3 regions of the Arthrobacter sp. SAFR-023 genome follow, and region 3 is predicted to be linked to each of the others. Evidence: riboswitches for the same ligand, from Rfam matches in the RefSeq annotation. Region 3 holds a riboswitch; each other region holds the start of a gene.

Region 1 (5,637 bases), on a different contig from region 3:
GCCGGGCCGTGCTCCCCGGCTGGGTGGACTCCCACACGCACCTCATTTTCGCGGGCGACCGGACGGCGGAGTTCGAGGCCCGGATGGCAGGGGAGGAGTACAGCGCCGGCGGCATCGCCGTCACCACTGAAGCCACCCGGAACACCGGCGACTACGACCTTACGCGGCTGGCGCAGGGCCGGGTCGCCGAAGCAGTGTCGCAGGGCACGACGTACCTCGAGACGAAAACCGGCTACGGCCTCGATGTCGAGCAGGAAGCCCGGAGCGCGCGGATCGCCTCGACGGTGGCGGACGAGGTCACCTATTTGGGCGCCCACCTGGTGCCGGCCGGGGCGGATGCGGATGACTACACCAAGCTCGTCTGCGGCCCGATGCTGGATGCGGTCCGCCCTTACGTCCGCTGGGCCGACGTGTTCTGCGAACGGGGCGCCTTCTCGGAGGAACAGTCACGTGCCGTGCTGCAGGCCTGCCGCGACGCCGGCCTGGGGCTGCGGGTGCACGGCAACCAGCTGGGCTACGGCGCCGGCGTCGGCCTCGCGGTGGAGTTCGGCGCGGCAAGCGTGGACCACGTCAACTATCTTTCGGAGCAGGACATCGCAGACCTCGCCGCCGGCTGGTCGGGCTGGGATGCCGCCGCGGGAACGGGCGGGCGGGGAACGGTGGCCACCTGCCTGCCGGCCTGCGACCTCTCCACCCGCCAGCCGCTGGCTCCCGGCCGCCAGCTCCTGGACGCCGGCGTGCCCGTGGCGCTCGCGTCCAACTGCAACCCGGGCACGTCCTACACGAGCTCCATGGCGTTCTGCGTCACCACCGCCGTCCTCCAGATGGGACTGAGTGTCCATGAGGCCGTCCGGGCGGCGACGTACGGCGGCGCCTTGGCGCTGCAGCGCGAGTCCGGTAACGACGTCGACGGCGGACGCGCCGTGGGCTCACTCGCCGTCGGACACCGGGCGGACCTGCACGTCCTTAACGCCCCGTCCGCCACCCACCTCGCCTACCGCCCCGGCATGCCGCTGACCCACGCGGTGTGGCGTGCAGGGGTGCGGGCACGGTAGTGTCAGGCGGTGCCATTCCCCCCGGGAGTGACGCAAGATGATCGCTCAGGGTCTGATACAATCACAAAGCGTCATTTCCTTGTGGCGTTTTTGGATCTTGAAAGGCCCTGCATGACACGCACCGACCGACTGACGGCCATCCTTGATCTCCTTGCCGAGGCCGGCCAGGTGGAAGTCGAGGAAATCGTCACCCGGCTCGGCGTGTCACCGGCCACCGCCCGGCGGGACCTGGACAGCCTGGCCAAGCGGCGGCTGCTGACCCGGACCCGCGGCGGCGCCACCACCGGCGCCCTCGCCTACGACCTTCCCGGCAGGTACAACCGGGACGACCACGCCGTGGCCAAGCAGGAGATCGCCCTGGCCGCCTCGGCGCTCATCAGCCCGGGAATGGTCATCGGCCTATGCGGCGGCACCACGAGCACCGCCCTCGCGCAGATCCTGGCCACCCGGGAGGACCTTAACTCGCCGTCGAACCAGCCCACCCTGACCGTGGTCACCAATGCGATCAATATCGCCTCCCAGCTTGCCGTCCGGCCCAACATCAAGGTGATGGTGACCGGCGGCATCCTCAATCCGCGGTCCTATGAACTCGTGGGCCCGTACACGGACATCATCATGCAGAAGGTGGTGCTGGACATCGCCTTCATCGGGGTCAACGGCGTCGACCCGGAGGTGGGGCCCACCAACACCGGCGAGGCCGAGGCTACGGTCAACGCCCTGCTGGCCAGCCGCGCCAGCGAGTCCTACGTGATCGCAGACTCCTCGAAGGTGGGCCGCCGGGCGTTTGCCACCATGGACGGCTACAACTTCACCCGGCTCATCACCGACTCCGGCATTTCCGCGGCCGACAAGGCCGCCTTCGAAGCCCGCGGCACCGAAGTGCTCGTGGCCGGCGCCTAGAAAAGAAGACGGCTCAGAAAATCACCGGCGGGGCGTCCAGCACGGTTTCGTCCACCCTCCGGTCCACCCACTGTGTGAACGGTGTGTCGAGTTCGTACTTGCCCAGGCTGTTGCGCACCAGCATGCGGACCTCGGCGTTTTCGGGGTTGTTCAGCGACTCGAAATACTCCACGGACCAGTGGAACCAGCGCATGCAGAACAGGCGCATGGTCAGCCCGTGCGTGACCAGCAGGGCGTTCGGGGAGTAGTCGGGCTTGGACCAGTGCCGGTACAGGGTCTCCATGAACGAGGAGATCCGGTCGTAGACGTCGGAGCCGGACTCGCCCTCCCGGAAGCGATAAAAGAAGTGGCCATAGGCGTTGCGGAGTTCCTTCTGGTCCTCGATGTCGCCGGAAATCTGGAAGTTGGCCCAGTCCTGTTCGCGCAGCCGCGGTTCCTCGATCACCCGCTCCGTCAGCGGGCCCAGATCCAGTGCCTCAAGGGTCTGGTAGGCGCGCAGGTACGGTGAGACGTAGACGCTCACCTGCCGGCCGTCCAGCTCGCGCCGGATGCGTTCCCCGGCGGCTTTCGCCTGCTCCAGGCCAAGCTCTGTCAGCGGAATCCGGTAGTCGGGCACCCTGTTGTAAATGGAGGTATCCGCGTTGGCCGCCGACTGGCCGTGCCGGATCATGATGATTTTCCCGGGAGCGCTCATAGTTCCCCAGCATAGGGTCAGCCCGCGGCCGGACAGGAACCGACTGGCTGACAGGAAAGTACCAGCCGGTGCAGGCAAGATAGGAACATGTTGGTTCCCTCCCGCCGTCGGCTGCGGTTCGAAGTCTGGATCGTCCTTGGGCTGTCGCTCGGCCAGTCCGCCGTCTACTCCGTGGTGCAGCTGCTGGACAAAATGACCCGGGCACCGCTGGCGCAGGGGACGTCCACGCTGAACAGGTCGCAAAGCACGCGCGAGTACTTCGACCTCACCTACCAGCTGCTGGACATCATCTTCGCCCTGGTGCCGGTCCTGCTGGTGATCTACTTTTTGACAGACCAGCGCCAAGCGAAGGCCGGAGGCGGGCACGACGCCGGCTCGGCGTTCCGGAAGCTGGGATTCAACTTTGCCCGGCCGGGCAGGGACCTGCTGCAGGGGCTGGGGCTGGCCGCCCTGATCGGGATCCCGTCGCTGGGCCTTTACGCCGCGGGGCGGGCCCTGGGCGTTACGACGGCGATCATCCCCAGCGGTCTGGACGCCTACTGGTGGACGGTGCCCGTGCTGATACTGTCCGCACTGCGCCACGCGGTCGTGGAGGAGGTCATTGTGGTGGGCTACCTGCTGGACCGGTTCGGCAAGTTCGGCTGGTCCGTGCCGCTGGCGATCTTTGTGTCCGCAATGCTCCGCGGCAGCTACCACCTGTACCAGGGGTTCGGACCATTCATTGGAAACGCCATCATGGGCGTGGTCTTCGCCTGGATCTACACCAGGACCCGGAGGGTGATGCCGCTCGTCATCGCGCACGCCATGCTGGACATCGTCGCGTTCGTCGGGTTCAGCCTGTTCGGCAAAGCGGTCGGCCTGGGCTAGGAAGCGCCCGGCCCTTAAAAGTGATTCGGCCGCCATCGGCGGGTGACGTCATTGGCACCCGCTGATGGCGGCCGAAGTGAAGGGCGGAGAGTGCGTCAGATGGTGACGGCGCCCGCTGCGGTTTCGAACGTGACCGAGAGAATGCCCGGCGTTCCGTGCGGGGCGACCCAGTTCACGGCGACATCCTCCAGCGGCCTTTCGACGGGCTCGCCGAGCCACTCGGTCACGCGCTCGGCAGAGCCCGCGATCGTGAGGCTGGACATCTTCACATTGCTGTCATAGGCGTTGGACGGGTGCAGCTCCGCATCGCCCTCCCACTTCAGCATGTAGGGGACCTGCGGGTCCGCGATCAGGCCCAGGATGCCGATCTGCTTCCAGACAAGCTCCCGGCCGTCGGGGAACTTGCGGTTGCCGTTGACCGCGGAGCGGCCCAGGCGTTCCTCGAATGGGGCGAGGTCGTCAACTTCGACGCACCAGCCCATCCAGCCGCCGCCCGCCGCGGACCGGGCCCGGACGGCCTGGCCGAACGGTGCCTTGTCCGACGCCGGGTGGTCCAGTACCTCAACAACCTCGAGGTACTTGTGGCCGGCCAGGGGAATGATCATGTTCCGGGTCCCAAACCGGGGGTGCACCCCGCCCTTTACGGCTTCGACGCCGAGGGCAGAGGAGATACGTTCGGTGGTGGCCGCCAGGCCATCGTGTTCACAGGCGTAAGAGACGTGATCCATGCGCATGACCTCATCTTGGCACTTTGTGAGGTGGCTCTCAGCTTAGGTCCACCTAACCTCGCGAAAAGTCCATACTTTGACGAAGTTCTTCACAAAGCTGTGCGCGTAACAGTCCCATTCCTACACTGATCGCAGGTCATGAGTGCCAGCGAAGAGAGCCCCGGCTCGCTGGCCGGCAACCCTCCAACCGCGGCGGGGTGCCCCGGGTGAAGACCTGGCTGCGTGGCGCCCGCCGTGTGGCAAGCGCGGGCCTGTGCCGGGACCAGCACACGCCCAACAGCTGAGGAGCCTCATGTCCAACGCATGGTCATTCGAAACCCGCCAGATCCATGCCGGCCAGGCGCCGGACGGCGCCACCGGCGCCCGGGCACTGCCGATCTACCAGACGACGTCGTTCGTCTTCCCCAGCGCCGAAAGTGCAGCGGACCGCTTTGCGCTGGCCGAGATCGCACCTATCTACACCCGGATCGGCAACCCTACCCAGGATGCCGTTGAACAGCGCATCGCCAGTCTGGAAGGAGGGCTTGCGGCACTGCTCCTGAGCTCCGGCCAGGCCGCCGAAACGTACGCCATCCTTAACATCGCCGAGGCCGGTGACCACATTGTTGCCAGCCCCAGCCTCTACGGCGGCACCTACAACCTGCTGGCACACACCCTGAAGAAGTTCGGAGTCTCCGTCACCTTCGTGGCAGACCCGGACAACCTGGAGCAGTGGCGCGACGCCGTGCGGCCGAACACCAAGCTCTTCTTTGCCGAGGTGGTGTCGAACCCCCGGCAGGACGTGCTGGACATCGAAGGCGTTGCCCGGACAGCGCACGAGGCCGGCGTGCCGCTGATCGTGGACAACACCCTGTCCACGCCCTACCTCATCCGCCCGCTCGAGTGGGGTGCGGACATCGTGGTGCACTCGGCCACCAAATACCTCGGCGGTCACGGTGCCGCCATTGCCGGCGTCATCGTGGATTCAGGCAACTTCGACTTCGGCAAGGACCAGGTGCGTTTCCCCGGCTTCAATACGCCGGACCCCACCTACAACGGGCTGGTTTATGCCCGGGACCTTGGCGCAGGCGGCGCCCTGGGAGCCAACCTGTCCTACATCCTCAAGGCCCGCGTCCAGCTGCTCCGCGACCTGGGCTCCGCGGTGTCCCCGTTCAATGCCTTCCTCATCGCGCAGAGCCTGGAAACCCTGAGCCTTCGGGTGGAGCGCCACGTGGCCAACGCGGCAGCCGTGGCCGGCTGGCTGGAAGCCCGGGACGACGTGGAGTCCGTGGCCTACGCCGGGCTGCCGTCCAGCCCCTGGTACGAGCGCGGCCTGAAGTACGGGCCCAAGGGCACCGGCGCGGTGGTGGCCTTTACGCTGGCCGGCGGCGCCGAGGCCGGAAAGCGCTTCGTG
Region 2 (5,637 bases), on a different contig from region 3:
GAGACCGCATGTTCCAGCTGCTCGGCCTCATCGTGGACTTCGTCCCAGCTGTACCCGAGGTCCTTGACCAGGTACGTCTCAATGAGCCGGTGCCGCCGGACCATGGAGAGGGCCAGCCTGACTCCCTGGGGCGTGAGCGTAATGGCGCTGTACGGCTTGTGCAGGACCAGCCCCTGGTCCTTGAGCTTGCGCACCATCTCGGAGACCGAGGAGTTGGCCACGCCGAGGCGCTGTGCAAGCTGGGTGGAGGTGATGGGCTTGTCCTGCCATTCCGTGAAGGAATAGATGACCTTAACGTAGTCCTCGATTGAGGAGGAGGGCGTACTGGTCTTCACAGCTTCAAGCCTACCTGCTGCCACCGGGGCGTTACGCCCTGACAGCCCGCCAGGTCTGGGTGAGGTAGGGGAGCTGCAGCAGTTCGCCGTCGGCATGCCCGAGGTGTTCGTGCAGGTACCAGGTCAGGTTGTGGGTCACCTTGGCTCGGGTGGCGTCGTTGGCCCTGAGGTAATAGCTGCGGGACTTGGCCAGTTCCAGGATGTCGTCAGGGGTGACGGGATCCTCCCACCGCGTCAGGTGGCTTTCCAGGGACGTGAATTCGGGGCCGATTTTGGGGCGGAAGTCGGGTTTGTGGACGTCGCCCGCGTGCATGATGCGGGACAACCGGTGTACCCAAGGAACGGATGTGTCCAGCTGGTTCCAGATGAGGCCCAGCACCCCGTGCGGCTTGAGGATCCGGGAAATCTCGGTGCTGGCCAGCAGCGGGTCGCACCAGTGCCATGCCTGGGCAACGCTGACGACGTCGAACGCCGCCTCGGGCAGTCCGGTTGCCTCGGCGGTCCCTTCCAGAGCCTGCACCGCGGGGTAGGCACTGTTTCCAAAGACACGGCTGAGCTGCTCCAGCATGTCCACGGAAGGATCCACCGCGCTGACGCTCAGCCCGCGTTCCACCAGCAGTGCCGTGAATTTGCCGGTTCCGGCGCCGATGTCTGCGGCCGTGCGGGCCCCCGCCGGAATGAGCCAGTCCGCGGAATCAGCAGGGTAGCCGGGACGGACGCGGTGGTAGTGCTCGCCGCCGTCCTGGAAGCTCTGCCCGAGCTCCTGCCGGCGTGCGTGATGAAGTTTGGGACCGCCCCGTGCCACGCACAGTCTCCTTAGCCCGACGTCGAAAATTACCTTTCGAATTTACCGTACGGAGACAGCTGCCGTAGCAGTCCGGGGCGGCGCCTTAGTCCGGGGCGGCGCTTAGTCCTGCGCGCAGGGTGCGGCGCCCGCGGTGCCGGGGGTGTTGGGTGCCCACTCCGGGTAGGTGCGGGTGTCGTTCGCCGGGACCCAGCGTCCGGCGTCCACCACGTAGTCCCAGCCGAGGCCGGAGCGGCGGAGTTCCTCGATGCCGGCGAGCAGTCGCTGGGCGTCCTCGAGCCGTGAGCCCACGCCGAAGCTGGCGCGCAGGGATCCGGACGGCAGGCCGAGGCGCTTCAGCAGCGGGTGCGCGCAGAAGCGGCCATCGCGCAGGCCCACGCCGTGTTCGGCCGACAGGTAGGCGGCCACCAGGCCGGCGTCGTAGCCCTCCACGGAGAAGTTGACAACACCGATGGCGTCGTCCGGGTCGCTGTCGGCGAAGATCTGGTGGACAGTGACACCGTCGATCTTGCCCAGCCCCTCGACGAGGAAGGACCGGATGGCCGCCTCATGGGCGTGCCAGCCCTGCGGATCCAGGGCAGCGATGACCTGGGTTGCCCGGGCCAGGGTGGCTGCGCCGAGCACGTTGGGTGAGCCGCCCTCGTGGCGGGCGGGGCCGGTGGCCCAGCTGACGCCGTCGAGCCTGGCCTCGCTCACGGCGCCGCCGCCGGCGAGGTGGGGAGTGCCGGCGTCGAGCCAGTCGGGGCGGCCGATCAGGACGCCGGCCCCGAAGGGGGCGTAGAGCTTGTGGCCGGAGAAGGCGAGGTAGTCGACGTCGTCCGCGGCGATGTTGACGCGGCGGTGCGGCGCGAGCTGCGCGGCGTCCACCACGATCCGGGCGCCGTATTCATGGGCAAGGGCAGCGAGGCGCCGGATGGGAAGGATTTCGCCGGTGACGTTGGAGGCGCCGGTCACGGCGAGGAGGCTGACATCGCCGTGCTCCAGTTCGGCGCGCAGGCTGCCGATGGTGGCTTCCAGCGTCTCCGAGGCCACGACGCTGCGGTGCGGCACGCCCTGCCACGGCAGCAGGTTGGCGTGGTGCTCGATGTCCAGGTACAGCACCTCGCCGGTGTGGTGGTGGTCCTGCACGGGAAGGCAGCCGGCCAGCAGGTTGAGGGAGTCGGTGGTGTTCCGGGTGAAGATGACGGCGTCATCGGCGCGGCCGCCCACAAACTCCCGCACGATGTCCCGCGCGTTCTCGTACACGGACGTGCTGATCTGCGAGGCATAGCCTGCACCGCGGTGGACGCTCGCGTAGTACGGCAGGATCTCGTTGAGGTATGCAGAAACCACAGACAGCGCAGGGGCGGAAGCGCCGTAGTCGAGGTTGGCGTAGCGGACATGTCCGCCCTGGATCAGCGGAGCCTGTATTTCTGCGCCGGTGACGGCTGCCAGGGGACGGCCTGCGGCGGCGAACCGGCCGTCCAGCAGGGCCGCGTCCGCGGCAGAAGACTCGGTGGAAGAAATGGTTGCAGTCGTCATGGGACCTCACTGAGAAAGGACCCCGTGTGACGGGGATCCGCGCTTGCCGGGTCCGTTCCGGATCGGCCTGGTCGTCACCCGGGGCACCCCACCGCGAATGGAGGGTTGCCGGCCAGCAAACCGGGGTTTAGCGCTGGCACTCGTGACCTGTTACGAGACTAGGACATCCGGACGGGCGATGAAAAAGCCGGTCCGGAATGTTAAGCGGATTATTACGTAGCCCGGATATCGGGCCTGTGGCCGAATAAACGACGGCGGCCGCCCACGGAAGGGGGCGGCCGCCGTCGTAATATTCAGCACAAGAGGCGCAGGGCGCGGCAGGACAAAAACTAGAGCAAATCGTCCAGCTGCGGGTTCAGGCGCTTCAGGACTTCCGAGTGCAGGATCGAGTTGGTCGCCAGCGCATTGCCGCCGAACGGGCCGTCCGTGCCTTCGAGGGACGTGAAACGGCCGCCTGCCTCGGTCACGATCGGCACCAGCGCCGCCATGTCGTACAGGTTCAGCTCAGGTTCGCAGGCGATGTCCACGGCCCCTTCGGCCACCATGCAGTAGGACCAGAAATCGCCAAAGGCCCGGGTGCGCCAAACTTCCTCAGTGAGCTGGAGGAACTCATCGAGGTTTCCGCGGTCTTTCCAGCCGCCGAGGCTGGAGTAGGACAGTGACGCGTCGGCAAGGCTGGACACATTGGATACCTTGAGCCTCGTGGCGGCCGCGAGGGAACGGCCCGAGTAGGCGCCGGCGCCCTTTGCCGCCCACCAGCGCTTGCCCAGCGCAGGGGCGCTGACCACGCCCACGACCGGTTCGCCTTCGTCGACGAGGGCGATCAGCGTGGCCCACACCGGCACGCCGCGGACAAAGTTCTTGGTGCCGTCGATGGGGTCGATGATCCAGCGGCGGGAACCGTGGCCGGAACTTCCGAACTCCTCACCGAGGACGGCGTCACGGGGACGGGAACGGGACAGCTGGCCGCGGATGGACTCCTCGGCGGCCTTGTCCGCATCGGTGACCGGCGTCAGATCTGGCTTCGTCTCGATCTTGAGGTCCAGCGCTTTGAACCGGCTCATGGTCTGGTCGTCCACGGAATCGGCCAGCACATGGGCCAGACGCAGGTCATCGTTGTACGTTGAAGCGGGTTGGGTCATGGTTCCAAACTACCCTCAAAGGCCCGGCGGGGCGGGGAGGCAGCCGCCGGGCTGCGCCGCGGGAGGCTAGCCGACGCTGCCGAGTTCCTTGGTTTCCTGAGCCTCCATGCGCGGGTCGGTGCCCAGCAGGCGGCGCAGGGACGCGAGCCTGGCTGCTCCGGTTGGGCCGGCATGCCCGGCCGCTACCCATGCATCGACGCCGCAGTTGACGGCGGTGGCGTCGTGCTTGCAGCCGCGTTCGCAGGCCTCGGTGCCCGGCTCAAGGTCGGGGAAGGAGTGCAGGATGCGGTCCGGGTCGACGTGGGCCAGCCCGAAGGAGCGGATGCCCGGCGTGTCGATGATCCAGCTTCCCGCCGGGGCGTCAGCGAGCTTGAGGGCAAGGGCCGACGACGACGTGTGCCGTCCGCGGCCCGTCACGGCGTTGACGCCGCCGGTGGCACGTTCGGCGCCTGTCAGGGCGTTGACCATGGTGGATTTTCCGACGCCGGAATGGCCCAGCATCACGGTCACCTTGCCGTCCAGGTGGGCGCGGAGCTCGGACACGGCGGCAACGTCGAGCCGGGCGGAGAGGCCGTCGTCGGACCGGGCGTCGATGCCGCCGGCCTCGGAATCGGCGGTGCGGCTGATAATGACCGGAAAGTCGAGGTGGCGATAGTTGTCCAGCAGCCCGGTGGGGTCCTTGACGTCCGCCTTGGTGACCAGCAGCAGCGGTTCGATCCCGGCGTCGTAGGCTGCCACCAGGGCGCGGTCAATGAACCCGGTGCGGGGTTCCGGGTTGGCCGCAGCGACTACCACCACCAGCTGGTCCGCGTTGGCAACAACAGCCCGCTCCACGGGATCGGTGTCATCGGCGCTGCGGCGCAGCAGGGTTTTGCGGTCCTGGATTTTCACGAGCCGGGCAAGCGTGTCCGGCTCACCGGACACATCACCCACGAGGGACACGAAGTCTCCGGCCACCACGGGGGAGCGGCGGAGTTCCCGGGCGCGGGCGGCGATGACCGTCCGCTCGTTGCCCGAATCCTCGCCTACGACAGCTGTGTACCGCCCCCGGTCAACGGTGATGATCCGTCCGGTCACGGCGTCCTCGTGGCTGGGGCGGTCCTTCGTCCGGGGCCGGGAACCCTTCTTGTTCGGCCGGATCCGGACGTCGGATTCGTCCCAGGAATCAGTGCTGCGTGCCACCGGGGGTCCCTGCGGTGTTGGCGCCTGCCGTCGCTGCGCCTGCCGTGTCTGCGCCTGCGCTGTTGCCGCCTGCGCCACCACGCTGTCCGAGCATCTCCGCCCAGAGCTTGGGGAAGTCCGGCATGGTTTTGGACGTTGTGGCGATGTCCTGCACTTCCACACCCCTGACCGCCAGCCCGAGGATGGCCCCCGCGGTGGCCATCCGGTGGTCGGCGTAGCTGTGCACGACGCCGGCGCGGAGCTCCGCGGGCCGGATGATGAGTCCGTCCTCTGTTTCCTCGGCGTCGCCGCCGAGGCGGTTGATCTCGGTGACGAGCGCGGCGAGCCGGTCCGTCTCGTGTCCGCGGAGGTGGGCGATGCCGCTCAGCCGGGAGGGTCCGGAGGCCAGTGCACACAGTGCGGCGACGGTGGGGGCGAGCTCGCTGGTTTCGGCGAAGTCGGCCCCCTTGATTTCGCTGCCGCCGGTGACCGTCAGGGTGCCGTCCTGCAGGTTCACCGTTGCCCCCATGTCGGTGAGGATGCTGCGCCACATGTCGCCCACCTGTGTGGTGGGCTCCGGCCAGTCCGGAATCCGTACAGTGCCGCCCGTCGCCAGGGCAGCGGCCAGGAACGGGCCGGCGTTGGACAGGTCCTGCTCGATGCGCTGGTCGAA
Region 3 (5,637 bases):
CTGCAGATTGGCGGCGGACAGGCGCACCAGCTTCGGCGAACCCGTGGAACCGGACGTGCTGAGCAGCAGCGCGAGGTCCGGATGGAGTTCGTGCCTGGTTCCGGGCCTGCGCTCCTCAAACACCGTCTCTCCGCCAGCTGAGCGCAGCACGACGTCGGGGTCATAGGCGGCCACCAGGGACTCGAGTGCCGCCGGCTTGTCCTCCGGCAGCAGGATCAGCGGGTGGCCGCCGACCAGGGCGGCGAGATACGCCACCAGGGAGTCGACGTCGTTCGCTGCGGCCAGCGCCACGAGGCGCCGCTGCGTTCCCAGCCGGAGGGCGAGGGCATCAACCCTGCGGGCCAGGTCCCGGTAGGTGAGAGTGGAATTGTCGGTAAGAACGGCGGGCCTGTCCCCGTAACCCGCCAGATCGGCGGCGAAGGGCACCCGCGCGAAATCAAGCTGCGTGGTCACCGGAAGAGGATATGAGTTAAGGCTTACCTAAGTAAACCGATCAGCTGCCTGTTACGTCGTGCGATACTCGAGCCGTGACGGCGTCGTACGAGTTCAGGGCGGCCTTATGGCTCTATCCGGGAGAGTCTGCATGGCACTTCATTACGTCCGCCAGTTACTGAGGAGCAGTTGCGGCGGTCACGCCGCCCCTGTCCACCGGGCCGGCTCGGCAGGTGCCGCCGGCCTGCACAGCGGCGAACCGGGAGCCTCCGAGGACGTACGCTTCTTGCCGAATCCCTGCCTGCGGTGGTCGGGCCGTGCCGGGAGAACCTGGGTAGGCGAAGGCGCGGGGGCCGATACGGCCGGCTGAACCGGAGCGGACTCTGTCACCGGGGCAGACTTGGTCGCCGGAGCTGCCGCAGTCGAGAGGTCCGTGATGAGCCCGGTCCCGGCGCATTCGCGTACGTCGGCGATGCCGGCCGCGGCCGCGCGCTTGTCCTCGAAGGGTGCGGAGATAGCCAGTACCGATCCATCGGGGGCCTTCAGCCGGAACCGGAACTGGGACTCTGCGTCAACAAAAACTTCGAATACTCCGGCCATGGCGGTCCTTCCGGTCAGGGAGGCTGCACGCAGCGTCTTCGCGGCCGCGGCCCCGAACGCATCACTGCGTCTGTCCTTGGGTGGGGTGCTGAACCGACAGGGATTGATCGGTTCATCGGTGTTATTAGAGTCTGCCCAGTGCACACGGAGCCTAACAAGACCATCTGTGTAAACCCTGGGTAAACCCTGCTGGTCCACCCACTAAACCGTGCCGCACCCGCGTTCTCAAGGACGCCGGAAATGAAGGGACGTGCAGCGCAACCGAGGTTCACAGCCGGCCATGGGAAGTAAGAAACAGCCGGCCCGGAAGAACAGGATTTAAGGAGGTCAGATCTGCTTGAGTGCCTGCTCCAGGTCCGCGACAAGGTCATCCGCGTCCTCCAGGCCGACGGACAGCCGCACCACTCCATCGCTGAGCCCGATCGCGGCACGTCCTTCCGGTCCCATGGCCCGGTGCGTCGTGGTGGCGGGGTGGGTGATCAGCGACTTGGCGTCGCCCAGGTTGTTGGAGATGTCGATGATCTTCAGGGCGTCCAGCAGCGCGAAGGCGGCCTCCTTGCCCGACTGGCCGGCCGCCGTCGCAAGCTCCAGCGTGAGGACGGTGCCGCCGGCCTTCATCTGCTTGGCCGCCAGTTCGTACTGCGGGTGCGACTTGAGCAGCGGGTACTTCACCCAGTTGACGGCGGGCTGGGCCTCGAGCCATTCGGCCAGGCGCAGCGCCGTGGCGGACGAGTGGTTCACGCGCAGCGCCATGGTCTCCAGGCCCTTGGTGAGGACCCAGGCGTTGAATGAGGAGAGGGCCGGGCCGGTGTGGCGCATGAGCTGCTTGACCGGGCCGTCGATGAATTCCTTGGTGCCCAGGATGGCTCCGCCCATCACCCGGCCCTGGCCGTCGATGTGCTTCGTGCCGGAGTAGACCACCACGTCCGCGCCGAGGTCTCCGCAGCGCTGCAGCAGCGGGGTGGCGAAGACGTTGTCCGCCACAACCTTGGCGCCGGCGGCGTGGGCGAGTTCGCTGACCGCCGCGATGTCCACGATTTCCTGCATGGGATTGGACGGGGATTCGAAGAAGACGGCTGCGGTGGGCACCGAGAGGGCAGCCCGCCACTGCTCGAGGTCCGGACCGTCCACGAAGACCGTCTCCACGCCCCAGCGCGGCAGGATTTCGTTGAGGATCACGAAGCAGGAGCCGAACAGGGAACGGCTGGCGACCACGCGGTCCCCGGCCCCGAGCAGGGCGCCCAAGGCGGTGAACACGGCGGACATTCCGGACGCCGTCGCAAAGCACGCCTCGGTGCCTTCGAGCAGGCGGAGCCGTTCCTGGAAGGTGGCCACGGACGGGTTGCCGTAGCGCGAGTAGACGAAGCGTTCGTCCTCGCCGGTGAAGGCGCGCTCCGCGGCTGCGGCGGACTCGTAGACGAACCCGGAGTTGAGGAAAACGGGTTCGGTGGTCTCTTGGAAATTGGTGCGGTCAAGCCCGCCGCGCACGGCCTGGGTGTCGGGGCTCCAGCCGGCGGCGTCGTGATTAAAGGTCAATTTAGTTCTTTCCCAGGTTCGTCGGCAGGCCGCGGTTCTTCCAGCCGTTCACGGTGCGCTCACCGTAGCGGTCAGGTTCGCCCTCGAAGCCTTCGAGCACGTTGTAGGAGGTGAAACCCGCCTGGGTGGCAGCGATTGCCGCGCCGATGGAGCGCTGGCCGGAGCGGCACAGGAAAAGCAGCTCCACGCTCTTGTCCTCCGGCGCCTGCTGCTTCAGCTGTTCGACGAAGTCGGAGTTGGGAATGCCGCCGGGAAAAGTCCATTGGATAAACAGGGGATCGTTGCGCTGGCTGTTCGCGGATACAGTTTCCGGGACGCCGATGTGCGCCCATTCACCCTCGGTGCGCACATCCACCAGGATGGCGCCCTCTTCGAGCTTGGCCCAGGCGTCCTGCGGGGTGAGGTCTCCGGCGTAGCTCATGCGTGGCCCTCGTAGGCTTCTTCGGCGAGGTCCTCGTCAGAGTCCAGCCGGTCAACGGCGGTGGCGACGGCGGCATCTGCACTGGCGATGGCGGCTGGCAGGATGAGGGCCTGGGCCACGATGACGCCGGTGCCGTTGAAGGTGGCGGCAGGGCTGCCGTGCAGCACGTAGCCCTCAGCCAGGGCAGCCGAGATGCGCTCACAGAACGCTCGGTCGTCCGGCCCCGTGATCAGGCGGTAGGACAGCTTCTCCTCGGGTTTATCCTGCTGGGATGGCAGTGTTGCAACGGCGGGGGCGTCTGACACGACGGATCTCCTTTTCTCACGCTTGCAGCTCGAAGTGGTCGATATGCCGAGTATTCACCTGAGGCACCCCGCCGGAGAAGGAGGGTTGCCGACCGGCCAGTCAGGGCTTAATACCGGTACTCATTACTCCCCAAAAACGTAACACTGACGACGGCGGGGCGCACCGCCGCCGCCGTCATCTTCCGTAACGCATCAAACCGCAACGGGAGGATAATGACGGGAGATGAACCGCCGTAACGCCGGATGAAACCAGGCCGCAGTGAATGATTCGACTCCGAATACAGTGACTCCCATGCTGCACTTTGGATGGTTTGTGGGCCATGGCTTCGGGGTCCAGGGCTGGGGGACGCCCGGCTACGGAATCGGCTACGACTGGAGGAAGCCCGCCCCCTACCAGCATGCAGTCCGCGAGTTTGAGCGGGCGGGGCTGGACCTGTTCATCATCGAGGACTCCCTCACCGTTCCGGACACTTACGGCGGGAGTGCGGAGGTCTCGCTGGCTCAGGCGTCCTTCGCGCCGAAGCACGATCCGCTGGCCCTGGTGCCGTATCTGCTCTCCGCCACGGAACACCTCGGCATTGTGCCCACCATCAGCGCCTCCTTCTACCCGCCGTTCACGGCCGCCCGGCTGCTGGCCACGCTGCAGCACTTCTCCAACGGGCAGCTGGGCTGGAACGTGGTGACCTCCGGTAGCGACCTTGCCGCGCAGAACTACGGACTGGACCAGCAGATCGAGCATGACCTCCGCTACGAGAAGGCCGAGGAGTTCGTGGACGTCGTGCGCAAGCTCTGGCGCAGCTGGGAACCGGACGCCATCCGGGAGGACACCCGGGCGGGAATCTTTGCGGACCACACCAAGGTCCGGCCGATCCACCACGAGGGGGAGTTTTTCAAGGTCCGGGGACCGCTAAACACGGCCCCGCTGCCGGAGGAGCCGGTGCTCGTTCAGGCCGGGGCATCACCGCGGGGCAAGGCCTTCGCCGGTGCGAACGCCGATGTTGCGATCGCCCTGGCCCGCGGCGCCGACGGCATGAAGGCGTACCGGGACTCCATCCGCGCCGAGGCAGCCGCGGCCGGCCGTAATCCTGACGACGTCAAGGTGCTGTTCGTCCTCAAACCCACCGTGACCGGCTCCAAGGCTGAAGCGGAGGAGCTGCGGGCGGCGCGCCGGGAGCTCACGCAGCGGGACATCGACAGCCAGCTCAACTCGATCTCCTACCTGTCCGTTATCGACTTCAAGCAGTTCGACCTCGACGCGCCCCTCCCCGAGCTCAGCACCAACAGCAACCAGGGCACCCTGGAGCACTTCTCCAAGGCCGCGCCCCCGGGTTCCACGCTGCGGCAGATCCTGCAGGCACGGAGCGGCGGCGCCGGCGACAGCATCATCGGCACCGCCGAGGAAATCGCCGACCACCTCGAGGAAACCGGGGCTGCAGTCGGCGGCGACGGGTTCCTCTTCTCCGGCTTCGTGGACCCGGCCACCGTTCACGGCGTGCTGGACAGGCTGGCGCCGGTGCTTCGCCGTCGGGGTCTGTTGCGGACAAGCTATGGCGATGGCGGCTTCCGCCGGAACCTGCTGGACTTCTAACGCCATGGCCAGGGCTGGTGCAGTGGCGGGGCCGGGTTCTATGGATGGGCGCGGGGGACGTGGCGGACTGGTGTCCGGCGTCCGGCGCGGCACATTCCTTATCGGAACGGCCCACCTCCGTGCCGACGACGTGGCTGCCGCGGCGGCCGATTCCGCAGTGGAGGTGGTCCTCAGCGCCGACGCCCTCGATCTCGTGGGCCTGTCCCGCGAGGTGGTGCAGGCGGCCATCGATTCCGGTCACCGGGTCTACGGCCTGAACACGCTGCTCGGCTCCGGCCGCGACACTGCCGTGGAGCAGGCATCCATTCTCGACTTCCAGCTGCAGGTGGTGCGCTACCATCACAGCGGCGTCGGCGCGCTGCTGGACCGGGATCATGTCCGGGCCCTGATCCTGGCCAGGCTCATCGGATTCACGCGGGGTGGCTCGGGGGTGCGCCCGGAAACTGCCCGCTTTTATGCCGAACTGCTCAACAGGGGCGTGGTGCCGGCCGTTCCGCGCGACGGGTCCGTCGGCTCGTCCGACCTCACCCAGCTGGCGGCGGTTGCCGCCGTCGCCATCGGCGAGGGGCAGGCGCTTGCTCCCGACGGCGGCCTGCTGGACGGCGCGGCGGCGCTCGCCGCTGCCGGGCTGGACCCGCTGGTCCTTGCGCCGGGCGAGGCCCTGGCACTGGTCAGCGCCAACTCGTATTCGATCGGTGCCGGCGTGCTGGAACTCCGCCGCATCCGGTGGCTCGCCGATTTGGCGGACACCGCGC

The links. A riboswitch is a leader RNA that binds a small molecule or an ion and turns the genes downstream of it on or off. The one in region 3 is predicted to bind S-adenosylmethionine.
Region 1: it holds a riboswitch for S-adenosylmethionine, as region 3 does, so the genes downstream of both, ACTHQX_RS03070 (bifunctional o-acetylhomoserine/o-acetylserine sulfhydrylase) here and ACTHQX_RS15010 (DUF1737 domain-containing protein) in region 3, are expected to answer to the same signal.
Region 2: it holds a riboswitch for S-adenosylmethionine, as region 3 does, so the genes downstream of both, ACTHQX_RS00985 (aminotransferase class V-fold PLP-dependent enzyme) here and ACTHQX_RS15010 (DUF1737 domain-containing protein) in region 3, are expected to answer to the same signal.

Annotation. Positions count from the first base shown of each region.
Region 1 is NZ_JBQCMF010000002.1:180,378-186,014, reverse strand. It holds gene hutI (imidazolonepropionase) at 1-1,055, shown strand, start outside; gene ACTHQX_RS03090 (DeoR/GlpR family DNA-binding transcription regulator) at 1,167-1,955, shown strand; gene ACTHQX_RS03085 (histidine phosphatase family protein) at 1,969-2,649, opposite strand; gene ACTHQX_RS03080 (CPBP family intramembrane glutamic endopeptidase) at 2,737-3,516, shown strand; gene ACTHQX_RS03075 (VOC family protein) at 3,612-4,250, opposite strand; SAM riboswitch class IV at 4,379-4,496, shown strand; gene ACTHQX_RS03070 (bifunctional o-acetylhomoserine/o-acetylserine sulfhydrylase) at 4,537-5,637, shown strand, end outside.
Region 2 is NZ_JBQCMF010000001.1:206,316-211,952, reverse strand. It holds gene ACTHQX_RS00995 (metal-dependent transcriptional regulator) at 1-335, opposite strand, end outside; gene ACTHQX_RS00990 (class I SAM-dependent methyltransferase) at 367-1,140, opposite strand; gene ACTHQX_RS00985 (aminotransferase class V-fold PLP-dependent enzyme) at 1,243-2,661, opposite strand; SAM riboswitch class IV at 2,696-2,809, opposite strand; gene hisN (histidinol-phosphatase) at 2,991-3,803, opposite strand; gene rsgA (ribosome small subunit-dependent GTPase A) at 3,870-4,985, opposite strand; gene aroA (3-phosphoshikimate 1-carboxyvinyltransferase) at 4,969-5,637, opposite strand, start outside.
Region 3 is NZ_JBQCMF010000013.1:115,141-120,777, reverse strand. It holds gene ACTHQX_RS15030 (AMP-binding protein) at 1-453, opposite strand, end outside; gene ACTHQX_RS15025 (DUF1508 domain-containing protein) at 631-1,032, opposite strand; gene ACTHQX_RS15020 (O-succinylhomoserine sulfhydrylase) at 1,360-2,568, opposite strand; gene ACTHQX_RS15015 (rhodanese-like domain-containing protein) at 2,570-2,989, opposite strand; gene ACTHQX_RS15010 (DUF1737 domain-containing protein) at 2,986-3,294, opposite strand; SAM riboswitch class IV at 3,308-3,422, opposite strand; gene ACTHQX_RS15005 (NtaA/DmoA family FMN-dependent monooxygenase) at 3,587-4,882, shown strand; gene ACTHQX_RS15000 (aromatic amino acid ammonia-lyase) at 4,923-5,637, shown strand, end outside.